DNA from 3 places in the Pseudoxanthomonas sp. G3 genome. Region 1 is predicted to be linked to each of the others. Evidence: predicted binding sites of a transcription regulator. Region 1 holds the regulator's gene; each other region holds the start of a gene.

What was found. Region 1 encodes HrcA, which represses chaperone genes, less so after heat shock. Its sites were predicted from a motif close to TTNGCACTCNNNNNNNNNGAGTGCNAA; they were not measured.
Region 2: a site for HrcA is predicted at 2,395-2,421, ahead of AC23D6_RS17080 (co-chaperone GroES). Genes of this name have one in related genera too.
Region 3: a site for HrcA is predicted at 2,077-2,103, ahead of rpoH (RNA polymerase sigma factor RpoH). Genes of this name have one in related genera too.

The regions. Positions count from the first base shown of each region.
Region 1 is NZ_CM172805.1:1,903,986-1,908,267, forward strand. It holds gene recN (DNA repair protein RecN) at 1-1,314, opposite strand, end outside; gene hrcA (heat-inducible transcriptional repressor HrcA) at 1,444-2,499, shown strand; gene grpE (nucleotide exchange factor GrpE) at 2,541-3,062, shown strand; gene dnaK (molecular chaperone DnaK) at 3,173-4,282, shown strand, end outside.
Region 2 is NZ_CM172805.1:3,543,918-3,548,199, reverse strand. It holds gene AC23D6_RS17090 (protein-disulfide reductase DsbD family protein) at 1-1,928, opposite strand, end outside; gene cutA (divalent-cation tolerance protein CutA) at 1,933-2,262, opposite strand; gene AC23D6_RS17080 (co-chaperone GroES) at 2,469-2,762, shown strand; gene groL (chaperonin GroEL) at 2,895-4,282, shown strand, end outside.
Region 3 is NZ_CM172805.1:368,214-372,495, forward strand. It holds gene AC23D6_RS01710 (dipeptidase) at 1-993, shown strand, start outside; gene AC23D6_RS01715 (metal-dependent hydrolase) at 1,096-1,938, shown strand; gene rpoH (RNA polymerase sigma factor RpoH) at 2,115-2,993, shown strand; gene AC23D6_RS01725 (hypothetical protein) at 3,169-4,282, shown strand, end outside.

The sequences.
Region 1 (4,282 bases):
GCGGGCGAGCTCGCCGCCCGAGGCGACCTTGCGCAGCGGCCGCGGGGGCTGGCCAGCGTTCGCCGAGACCAGGAATTCCGTGCGCTCGGCGCCTGACGGGTCGGGGCGCTCGGCCTCGTGCGCCTCGAGCGCCACTTCGAAACGGCCGCCGCCCATGCCCAGTTCGGCGATCAGCGCGGTGGTGGTCTCGCCCAACGACCTGGCGGCCCGCTGGCGCGTGCGGCTCAACGCATCGGCCGCATCACGCCAGCGCTGGCGCGCGGCCTCGATCTCGTCGTTGAGCTTGAGCAGGCGTTCGCCCGCGCCGCGCAGCGAGTCGAGTTCTGCGGCGAGCCGATCATGCTGGTCCTGCAGGCCGTCCAGTGGTACGCGGTGCTTGCGGGCGAGGTCGTGGACGCGTGCCAGGCGGCGTTCGAGTTCCTCGAACTGGCCCGGATCGGCCTCCAGGTCGTCGCGGACCTGGCCGAGCAACCCCAAGGCTTCCTCGATCTGGATGGCGGCACCTTCCAGCATGCCGTCCACGTCCCTGAGGCGCGGTTCGTGCTCGATCTGGCGGGCGAGATCGGCCCGGGTATGCTGCAGTTGCCGGCTCAGGGAAGGCGCCTCCTCGCCCGACAGGCTCACCAGCGCCGCATCGCAGGCGGCGATCAGGCTGGCCGCGTGCGCCTGCCGGCGATGGCCTGCGACCAACGCCTCGAGGGCGGCGGGCGCGAGGTCCTCGCGCTGCAGTTCTGCCAGCTGATGCTCCAGGTAATTGATCCGGTCGGACACGTCGCCTTGGCCGGAGAGCTGGTCGCGTTCGCCGAGCAGGGCACTCCACTGGCGCGCGGCGTCACGCACGGCGCGGGCTTCGGCCTGGTTGCCTGCGTAGGCATCCAGCAGTTCCAACTGGCTGTGACGGGCAAGCAGGGCCTGGTGCTCGTGCTGGCCATGGATCTCGACCAGCCGGCCGGCCAGGTCGCCCAGCTGCGAGAGGGTCACGCTGCGGCCGTTGATCCACGCGCGCGAGCCTCCGTCAGCGCGGATGACCCGGCGCAGCTGGCACTGGCCGTCGTCGTCCAGTTCGTGCTCGGCCAGCCAAGCCAGCGCGGGCGAGCCGGGGGACGGCTGGAATTCGGCGGACAACTCGGCGCGTTCGGCGCCGTGGCGGACCACGCCGCTGTCGGCGCGCAGGCCGGACAGGAAGCCCAGCGCATCCACCAGCAGCGACTTGCCTGCACCGGTTTCGCCCGAAATGACGGTCATGCCCTCGCCGAACTCCAGTTCGGCGGAGCGGACGACGGCAAAATCCTTGATCGCAAGATGGGTCAGCATGGCGATAGTGTAGGGCCGGGCGATGTCGGTTCGAAGGCGCGCGATGCTCGCCGCCCCGCGTCGCACGTGTCGAGACGGTTCAGCGCCGGACCCTTGCAGGCGCCGCGGCGTTGGCGCTATCTATGCGTCATGTCTTCGCCGTCGCCGTCGCCGCCGCTGGATCCCCGGGCCCGCCACCTGCTGCGCACGCTGATATCGCGCTACATCCGCGATGGCGAACCGGTGGGTTCCCAGACCCTGGCCCGGCATGCGGGGCTGGAGGTCAGCCCGGCCACCATCCGCAACATCCTGGCCGAGCTGGAGGAAGTCGGCCTGCTCAGTTCGCCCCATACCTCGGCCGGGCGGATTCCGACGGCGCAGGGGTACCGGGTGTTCGTCGACAGCCTGGTGCAGGTGAAGTCGCTGGGCGAAGGCGAGGTCGCAAGGCTGCGTTCGGAGTTGCCCAGCGGTGCGGGCACCCAGGCCCTGCTGGGCAACGCGTCGGAACTGCTGTCGGCGATGACCCATTTCGTCGGCGTAGTCAGCGTGCCCCGGCGCGAGCAATTCGCCTTCCGCTACATCGACTTCGTCCCGCTGGACGGCAAGCGGGTGATGGCAATCCTGGTGTTCGCTGACAACGACGTCCAGAACCGGGTCATCGAAACCCGGCGTCCGTACGAGCGCTCCGAACTGGAGCGGGTGTCCAACTACTTGAATGCCCATTTCGCCGGCCGGTCGTTGGCGGACATCCGCGCGACCCTCCTGCGCGACCTACGCACCGCCCAGACCGAGATGGAGGGGCTGCTGGCCGAGTCCATCGAGTTGGCCGAGCAGGCGCTCACGCCGCCGAACGACGACGTGGTGCTGGCTGGGCAGACCCGCCTGATGGGGGTGCAGGAACTGTCCGACCTGGAGCGGTTGCGCGACCTGTTCGAAGCGTTTGCCCGCAAGCGCGAAATCCTGCAATTGCTGGAGCGTACGATCCGCGCGCCGGGCGTGCGCATCTTCATCGGCGAGGATACCGGCCTCGCCCCCCACGACGGCGTGTCGGTGGTGACCGCGCCGTATATGGCGGGGGGACAGGTACTGGGCGTACTGGGGGTGATCGGACCTACGCGGATGGCCTACGACCGGGTGATTCCGGTGGTGCAGGCGGCCGCCGATGTCCTGGGCGCCGCCTTGAATCCTGAAACGCCGGCCCCATAGGTTCCCGGTTGGGCGGCTGGACCCGCCGCCAGGGAACCGAGATGAACGAACCGCACGAACACGACGCCACGCCGGGCCACGCGCCCGAATCCCCAGATACCGACGCCGCCCTGCTGGCCGAGCTGGAAACCCTGCGCAACGAGCTGGACCAGTTGCGCGCGACCACGCTGCTGGAGCGTGCCGACCTGGAGAACCAGCGCAAGCGCGTGGCGCGCGACATCGAGCAGGCCCGCAAGTTCGCCAACGAGCGCCTGCTGGGCGACCTGCTGCCTGTATTCGACAGCCTGGATGCCGGCCTCGCGGCCGCGGGGACCGAACCCAGCCCGCTCAAGGACGGGCTGGAACTGACCTTCAAGCAGTTGCTGAAGGTGGCCGGCGACAACGGCCTGACCCTGCTGGACCCCACCGGCGAAGCGTTCAACCCCGAACACCACCAGGCCATCAGCCAGACCGACGCGCCCGGCGCGGCGCCCGGCAGTGTGGTGCAGGTGTTCCAGAAGGGCTATGTGCTCAACGGCCGCCTGCTGCGCCCGGCCCTCGTGGTCGTGGCCAAGCACGACTGAACGCCTGCGCGGTGGCGCTTGAACGGCGCCATCGCACCCCTATATCGGGACCATCCATCCGGCCGATCGCCGGGACCAACATCAGCATTTGCTAGGGAGCGAGATCCATCATGGGCAAGATCATCGGCATCGACCTGGGCACGACGAACTCGTGCGTGGCGATCATGGACGGCGGCAAGGCCCGCGTCATCGAAAACTCGGAAGGCGACCGCACCACGCCGTCCATCGTCGCCTACACCAAGGACGGCGAAGTACTGGTTGGCGCCTCGGCCAAGCGCCAGGCCGTGACCAATCCGAAGAACACCTTCTACGCGGTGAAGCGCCTGATCGGCCGCAAGTTCACCGACGCTGAAGTGAAGAAGGACCTGGACCTGGTGCCCTACGGCATCGTCGCCCACGACAACGGCGACGCCTGGGTGCAGACCAGCGACGGCAAGAAGATGGCGCCGCAGGAAATCTCCGCGCGCGTGCTGGAGAAGATGAAGAAGACGGCCGAAGCCTTCCTGGGCGAGACCGTCACCGAAGCCGTCATCACCGTGCCGGCCTACTTCAACGACAGCCAGCGCCAGGCCACCAAGGACGCCGGCAAGATCGCCGGCCTGGACGTCAAGCGCATCATCAACGAGCCCACCGCGGCCGCGCTGGCCTATGGCCTGGACAAGGGCGAGGGCGGGGCGGACCGCAAGATCGTCGTCTATGACCTGGGCGGCGGTACGTTCGACGTGTCGATCATCGAGATCGCCAACGTCGACGGCGAGAAGCAGTTCGAAGTGCTGGCGACCAACGGCGACACCTTCCTGGGTGGCGAGGACTTCGACAAGCGCGTCATCGACTACCTCGTCGAGGAGTTCCAGAAGGACCAGGGCATCGACCTGCGCAAGGACCCGCTGGCGCTGCAGCGCCTGAAGGACGCGGCCGAGCGCGCGAAGATCGAGCTCTCCAGCTCGCAGCAGACCGAAGTGAACCTGCCGTACGTCACCGCCGACGCCTCGGGCCCGAAGCACCTCAACATCAAGCTCACCCGCGCCAAGCTGGAAGCGCTGGTCGAGGACCTGGTGAAGAAGACCATCGAGCCGTGCCGTATCGCGCTGAACGATGCGGGCCTGCGCGCCAGCGACATCGGCGAGGTGATCCTGGTCGGTGGCCAGACCCGCATGCCGAAGGTGCAGCAGGCGGTGGCCGAGTTCTTCGGCAAGGAACCGCGCAAGGACGTCAACCCG
Region 2 (4,282 bases), 1.6 Mb from region 1:
GACTGCTTCGGCAGGCGATGCGCGACCACCAACGGCACCACCGACGCCGCCACCAGCAGCACGGCCAGCACGCGCTGCAGCGGGGCCGTGCGCAAGCGCAGGCGCTGCCACCACCACAGGCCCAGCGTCAACACAACCAGGCCGGCGAGCGCGAGGCCGATCGCGTCGACGCCGCGCTGGTTGCCCAACACCCACAGCAGCCACGCCGCGGTGAGGTACATGGGGAACGCGAGCACCTGTTTGAGCGTGTCCATCCACGCGCCCGGGCGTGGCAAGCGATTGGCCAGCGCCGGCACGAAGCCGATCAGCAGGAACGGCAGCGCCAGGCCCAGGCCGAGCATCGCGAAGACCAGCAGGCCCTGCACGCCCGGCGCGGTGAAGGCGTAGGCCAGCGCGACGCCCATGAACGGCGCGGTGCACGGACTGGCGACGACGACGGCGAGGACGCCGGTAAAGAAGTCGCCGGCCGGGCCGCTGCGCGTTGCAAGGCCGTGGCCGGCACCTGCAAGGCGATGGCCGACGCTGAACACGCCCGACAGGCTCAGGCCCACGGCGAACATGACGTAGGCGAGCACGCCCACCACCCACGGCTGCTGCAGTTGGAAGCCCCAGCCCAGCGCCTGGCCCGCATAGCGCAGCGCGATCGCGATCGCGCCCACCGTGATGAAGCTGACCAGCACGCCAGCCGTGTACCAGAGTGCGCGCCGGCGAGCATCGTTGCCACCGCGGCCGCTCTCGGCCAGCGACAGCGCTTTCAGCGACAGGATCGGCAACACGCACGGCATCAGGTTGAGCACCAGGCCACCCAGCAGCGCGAAGGCGAACGCCGTCAGCAGCGACATGGAGCCGTAGCCGTACGCACTGCTGCGTGCAAGTACGTTCTTCGGCGGCTGCGTGCGCGCGATGTCGGTGGTCGCACCGTCGCCGCGCACGGGCGACGTGGGCGCCGTCGTTGGAACCTCGGCCGGCGTGGCCACCGGCGCCACCGTGGCGGGCGCTTCCGTCACCGGCGCATCCGTCGGCGTCACCGTACCGGCGGGGATCGCGAGCTTCACCCGGCGCGTCATCGGCGGGTAGCAGATGCCGTCGGTCTGGCAGCCCTGGAAGGTCACCCGCAACGTCGCCGTCACGGCCTGGGCGGTGTCGCGTTTCAGCGGCACCGGCACTTCGGCCTGATCGAAGTAGACGGTGACGTCGCCGAAATGCTCGTCGCGGTGCGCCTTGCCTTTCGGCCAGCGCGGCGCCTGCAGCGATACGCCCTGCGCGCCTTCCAATGCCATCGAGGTGCGGTCGCGGTAGACGTAGTAGCCGCGCGCCGGGGTGAAGCGCAGCAGCAGTTCGTTGCCGTTGAACGCGATTGCCTCGAACGCGAACGCCTGTTCTTCCGGCAGCGGCAACGCGTCGACGCCGGGCTGCGCCTTCTGCCCCAGCAGGCCGCCCCGGGTCGCCCCCGCGCCCAGCGGGACGAAGGCTTCGTCCGCGGCGGGAGGCAGCGAAACTTTCAGCGTGCGCGTCTGCGGTGGGTAGCAGATGCCGGCATCCGCGCAGCCCTGGTATTTGATCTTCAGGCTGACGCTGTCGGTGCCCGGCGCCGGACGGCCGGGCAAGGTGGCGACCAGTTCGCCGCGATAGGTCTCCACATCACCGAAGAACTCGTCGCGATAGGCCTTGCCCTTCGGCAGCTGCAGCGGCTGCGCCGCGAAGCCCGGATCGGCCTCCACGCCGGTCCGGTGCCGGTACAGGTAATAACCCTCGGTGATCTTCCAGCGCACCTCGATGCGGTCGCGCGTCGGCGCGCTGGCCGTCAGCACGAAGGCGTCGTCCACCGGCAGCAGATCGTCCTGGGTGATCGCGGCGGAGGCGGCGGGCGCCACCAGCACGCCCAGGGGCAGCAGCAGACGGGCGAACAGGGTACGGATCGGGATCATCGGCTCACTCGGGGCGGGCCTCGGCCCGGGTTTCCACGACGACCCAGTCCAGGTAGGCGGGCAGGCCGGCGGTTTCGACCGCCAGGATCTCCGGCAGTTCATACGGATGCAGCTCGGCGAGCCGGGCCATCAGGGCTTCGCGCCGGTCGGCGGAGGTCTTGGCCAGCAACTGGACCTCGGTGGCCTGCTCCACCTGGCCCTGCCAGCGGTAGGTCGAGGTCACGCCCGGCAACAGGCTGACGCAGGCGGCCAGGCGTTCCTCCACCAGGATCCGCGACAGCCGCTGGGCGGTGTCGGCGTCCGGGCAGGTCGACAGGATCAGGAAGACAGGCATGGGCGGGCGATTATCGCAGACCCGTCCGTTCCGGCCGGGCTGAAAATTTTTTCGCCCCGGCCCTTGAAAGGCGCGGGTGCCCACCCAACATCGGACGGCATCCGGCCTTGCCGGGTTTTTGCGTCCGCGACGTTGGCACTCTCTGCAGGAGACTGCTAACATCGCCGCCCCTTTCCTAGTCCAATCAATCACTTAAGAGGATTGACATGAGCAACATCAAGCCGCTGTACGACCGCGTGGTGGTCAAGCCGATCGAAGCCGAAGAGACCTCGCTCGGCGGCATCATCATCCCCGACGCCGCCAAGGAAAAGCCCACCAAGGGTGAAGTCATCGCCGTCGGCGAAGGCAAGTTCGTCGAGGCCACCGGTGGCGTGCGCGCCCCGAAGGTCAAGGTCGGCGACAAGGTGATCTACGGCCAGTACTCGGGTTCGGCCTACAAGCAGGACGGCGTCGAGTACAAGATCATCAAGGAAGACGACGTTCTCGCGATCCTCGGCTGACGCCGAGGCGGGATTCGGCATACGAGATTCGGGATTCGCAACAGCGACATCGCTGCACGCGCCCGATCTCTCCCGAAGTCCCGCTTTCCCTCGAATCCCGCATCTCCAATCTCGAATCCCGGAGTTTTTACAATGGCTGCCAAAGATATCCGTTTCGGTGAAGACGCCCGTACGCGCATGGTGCGCGGCGTGAACATCCTCGCCAATGCCGTCAAGGCAACCCTCGGCCCGAAGGGCCGCAACGTCGTGCTCGAGAAGAGCTTCGGCGCCCCGACCATCACCAAGGACGGCGTGTCCGTCGCCAAGGAAATCGAACTGGCCGACAAGTTCGAGAACATGGGCGCGCAGATGGTCAAGGAAGTCGCGTCCAAGACCTCCGACAACGCCGGTGACGGCACCACCACCGCCACCGTGCTGGCGCAGGCGTTCATCCGCGAAGGCTCCAAGGCCGTCGCCGCCGGCATGAACCCGATGGACCTCAAGCGCGGCATCGACCAGGCCGTGAAGGCCGCCGTCGAAGAGCTGAAGAAGCTGTCCAAGCCCACCGCCGACGACAAGGCGATCGCCCAGGTCGGCACGATCTCGGCCAACTCCGACAGCAACATCGGCGACATCATCGCCGAGGCCATGAAGAAGGTCGGCAAGGAAGGCGTGATCACCGTTGAAGAAGGCTCGGGCCTGGAGAACGAACTCGACGTCGTCGAGGGCATGCAGTTCGACCGCGGCTACCTGTCGCCGTACTTCATCAACAACCAGCAGTCGCAGCAGGTCGAATTCGACGACCCCTTCATCCTGATCCACGACAAGAAGGTCTCCAACGTCCGCGAATTGCTGCCGGTGCTGGAAGGCGTCGCCAAGGCCGGCAAGCCGCTGCTGATCGTGGCCGAGGAAGTGGAAGGCGAAGCCCTCGCCACACTGGTGGTCAACACCATCCGCGGCATCGTCAAGGTCGCCGCCGTCAAGGCGCCGGGCTTCGGTGACCGCCGCAAGGCCATCCTGGAAGACATCGCCACGCTGACCAACGGCACGGTGATCTCCGAGGAAGTCGGCCTGCAACTGGAGAAGGCCACCATCAACGACCTGGGCCGTGCGAAGAAGGTCGTGGTCTCGAAGGAGAACACCACCATCATCGACGGCGCCGGCGATGCCGAGCGCATCCAGTCGCGCATCAAGCAGATCAAGGCGCAGATCGAAGAGACCTCTTCGGACTACGACCGCGAGAAGCTGCAGGAACGCGTGGCCAAGCTGGCCGGCGGTGTGGCCGTGATCAAGGTCGGTGCCTCGACCGAAATCGAAATGAAGGAAAAGAAGGCCCGCGTCGAAGACGCCCTGCACGCCACGCGTGCGGCGGTGGAAGAAGGCGTGGTCCCGGGCGGTGGCGTCGCGCTGATCCGCGCGCTGCAGAGCATCGGCACCCTGAAGGGCGCCAACGAAGACCAGAACCACGGCATCCAGATCGCCCTGCGCGCGATGGAAGCCCCGCTGCGCGAGATCGTCACCAACGCCGGCGAAGAGCCGTC
Region 3 (4,282 bases), 1.5 Mb from region 1:
GGTGGTTTCTGGGTGATCTATACCGCGCAAGGCACGCGTGACGACGCCGGCAAACAGGCTGCCCGCAACCATGGTCTTGAGCGGCTGGTGGCGATCCGCGAGATGCTCGCTTCCAATTCCGACTCCATGGAGCTCGCATTGACGCCCGACGACGCGCTGCGCATCGCGACGGCGGGCAAGCGCGTGTCGTTCATCAGCATGGAGAACGCTGCGCCCCTCGCAGCCGATCCCAGCCTGCTCGTCGCGTACCACACGCTGGGTCTGCGCATGTTGGGTATCACCCATGTGTTGAACAACGACTTCGGCGATTCGTCCACCGACGCGAAGGGCGCCGAATGGGGTGGCCTGAGTCCGGCCGGCAAGGCGCTGGTCGCCGAGGCGAACCGGTTGGGCATTGTGCTGGACGCCTCCCACGCGAGCGATGCCGTGTTCGATCAGCTTCTCGCGCTCTCACGCGCGCCGATCGTCCTGTCGCATACGAGCGCCGACGCGGTGTTCGACCATCCGCGCAATATCGACGACGCGCGCATCCGGCGCCTGGCCGAGAAAGGTGGAGTGATCCACGTGAATGCGTTTGGCGGCTACCTCACCGATATACCCAAGCGCCCCGAGCGCGAAGCGGCGTTAAAGGCGCTCTCAGAGAAATTCGGGCCGGAAAGCCGGCTTTCCGTGGACGCCGCGCCCTCCTATCTGCGCGAGAGAAGAGCCATCGAGGCGCGCTATCCCGTAAAGCGAGCAACGTTCGAGGACTATATGGCGCATCTGCTCCACATCATCAAGATCGCGGGCGTGGATCACGTCGGCATCGGGGCGGACTGGGATGGGGGTGGCGGTGTCGTCGGGATGGAAGATGTCAGTGCGCTGCCGCTGATCACCCAGCGCCTGCTCGCTGCGGGTTACAGCGAAGACGACATCCGCAAGATCTGGGGTGGCAACCTGTTGAGAGTGCTGCGTGATGCCCGGGCGGTCGCAGCACCGAGCGCGGCTGACTGACCGCACGTCTGCATCCGCGCGTCGTGCCGACGCCCGGCACCGCGGCTATGTGATCGCGGACGTAAAGAGGTGGTGCCTGTCGTTTGACCGGGAGTTGGACTCATGGACGAATCGATCACGCCCCGTCGCTTCGTAGAGGCGCTGCCAGGTGACATCCCCCAACACTGGTTGCCAGGCAACGAGGTCGTTTCTTCGCTGCTGAATGCGTATACCGTGCTTGTGCCCGCGAACGAGGCTTTCTACATCCGGACGTTGAACGCCTGCCAGTCGCGGATCACGGATCCGGTGCTGCGTGCACGATGCCAGGCCTTCATCCGCCAGGAAGCGCAGCATGGGGTGGCGCACAAGCGTTACTGGGACAACCTTGATGCCCAAGGTTACGCGTACCGTGGCTTCGAGCGTGTCGTCGATCGCGCGATCTTCAGGACGATGGATCGCTGGGGCCCTGTGTGGTTGCGCGCATCGCTCGTCAGCTGCGTCGAACATATCAATGCTTATCTGGGTTACGAATTCCTGTCTCAAGCCATCCTCGCGGATGCCGATCCGCGGGTGCGCGATCTGATGGAGTGGCACTTCGCGGAAGAGATCGAACATCGCGCGGTGGCATTCGATCTGCTGCAGGCGGTCGCCCCGCGCTACGTCGTCCGCTTGGCGGGGGCACTGACGACGACGGTGCTGTTCTACCTGCTGATGACGGGGCTGGCCGTCGCGCTGCTGGCCCAGGATCGACTGCTGTGGCGTCGGGACACCCTCCGTCAGGCGGTCGCGCACTTCGGTGCCGGCCACAGAATGGGGAGTCGCACACTGAAGCATCTTTGGAACTACCTGCGACCCGGCTTCCATCCGGCGCAACTAGACGGCGATGCGCTCGCCGCGGGCGTCCTGGCCCGGCAGGTGGCGGCCCGTCCAGCGGTGATCGTCGCCATGGGTGACAAAGCTGAATGAATGCCCGCTGCCTGCGTGCCTGGTCTGCGGCGCCGCCCCTTGTCTTCGCTAAATAATTGAAACGAAATATAATTTTCTTGGCGTTTTGCTGCCGGATGATTGTTTGCATCAGTGGGACAAAGGGAACTTCCCATGCGGTTAGCAGTCGAACCCCCCGACTGCTAACATCCTTGCCCATGAGCCAGATGACCCCCACTACCGCCCTGGTCCCCAACAACCTCCCGATCCCCAGCGCCCTGGGTTCGCTCGACGCCTACATCAGCGCCGTGCACCAGATTCCCGTGCTGACGGTGGAAGACGAGCGCGAGCTTGCCAACCGTTACCGCGAGAACGAAGACCTCGATGCCGCGCGCGAGCTGGTGCATTCGCACCTGCGCTTCGTCGTGCACGTGGCGCGCGGCTACAACGGGTACGGCCTCCCGCTGGGCGACCTGATCCAGGAAGGCAACATCGGCCTGATGAAGGCGGTGAAGCGCTTCGACCCGGACATGGGCGTGCGCTTGGTGAGCTTCGCCGTGCACTGGATTCGTGCCGAGATGCACGAGTTCATCCTCAAGAACTGGCGCATCGTCAAGGTCGCCACGACCAAGGCGCAACGCAAGTTGTTCTTCAACCTGCGCAAGTCCAAGACCCGCCTGGGCTGGATGAATGCGGAAGAAGTCAGCGCGGTCGCCAAGGACCTCAATGTGTCCGAGCGCGAAGTGCTCGAGATGGAAGCGCGTCTGTCGGGCCGCGATATCGGCTTTGACGCCCCGTCCGACGAGGACGACGACCACGCGCCGCCGTCGCCGGCCAGCTACCTGGTCGCGCACGATGAGGACCCGTCGCAGGCCTACGAGCGCGCGGACAGCGAAGACAACCAACTCGAACTGCTGCGCGAAGGCTTGGCGGGCCTGGACGAGCGTTCGCGCGACATCATCAAGCGTCGCTGGCTGGACAGCGAAAGCAAGGTGACGCTGCAGGAGCTCGCGGACGAATACGGCATTTCCGCCGAGCGCGTGCGCCAGGTGGAAGCCAATGCGCTGAAGAAAATGAAGGCGTTGTTCGCTGCCTGACGCGGGCAGCCCACCATCACGCTGCACCCCGGAGGCCCCGCAAGGGGCCTCTTCCGTTTTCGCGGATGCGTCCGTCGTTGAAAGTGTGATCCACTACGCCGCGGTCCGGACCGGACGACGATACCAACAGGAGTAGGGCATGCGGTGGGGGAGACAGGAGCGTTGGATCGTGGGCATGGCGTGGCTCATCGTCGGCACGCTTACCATGGCGGCAGCACACGCCGCGGCGGGTGGCGCAGACGAGGCGAAGGCATCCGACGCACAGGGGCGCATCACCTTCGGCATCGACCGCGAGGAATACGACGCGCAGGCGCGTGCAGCGATGCAGGTGGACCCGGTCGTGGCCAAGCATCTTGGGGCGATCCGCAGCGTGACGCTGGATGAAGCGGCAAGCATGGACGAACCTGGCCCCGACGTACTGGTGTTCGACGTGGAAGGCAGCCGCGGCAAGGGTCGCGTCACCGCCCGCTTCATCACGGTCAGTCCTACCGAAGAAGTGCTCGGCCCCGGCATGTTGGTGATGGCCGACGGGACCGAGCATGCCATCGAGGGCAATGCCGAGGTCTTGGCCGCGGAAGCCGGCCATGATCATGGCCAAGACGACGAGGCGATGCTTCAGGAAGGCAAGGACATCTTCACCCGTCAGGCGCGCGAGGCCGCGCAGCGGTATCCACTGGTGCAGCAGCACATCGGCCAGATCGAGACCTTCGTGCTGGACGCCGAGGCGACCGGCGCGGCGTTGGGCATGAACACGTTCGTGTTCGACCTTGCGGGCAGCAAGGGGCGCGGAACGCTGGAAGCGGATTTCATCACCGTCAGCGCCGAGACCGAACGCCTGGGCAAGGGCGTGCTGACCCTGCAGGACGGACGCCGCCTGCCGTTCGAGGGTGAGCCGCGCAGCGCGGACGAATCCGATGAGGACACGGAATCTTTGTTCGGCGGCATGCAGGACAACATCTTCACCCGCCAGGCGCGCGTCGCCGCGCAGCGCTATCCGTTGGTGCAGCAGCATATCGGCACGTTGTCGACGTTCGAACTCGACTTGGCCGCAAGCGCTGAAGCCGAAGGGGCGGACGAATTCGTCTTCGCGGTCGCGGGCGACAAGGGCCGCGGTCGCCTGCAGGCGGCATTCATCACCGTCGATGCGGACACCGAGCGAATGGGCAAGGGCGTGCTGACGCTGGACGATGGTCGCGAGCTCCCCTTTGCAGGCGAAGCGCCATTCCCGGGCGAAGGCAATCACGACACCGAAACTGAAACCGCCGACGCGGCCGAGATTCCCGAAACCT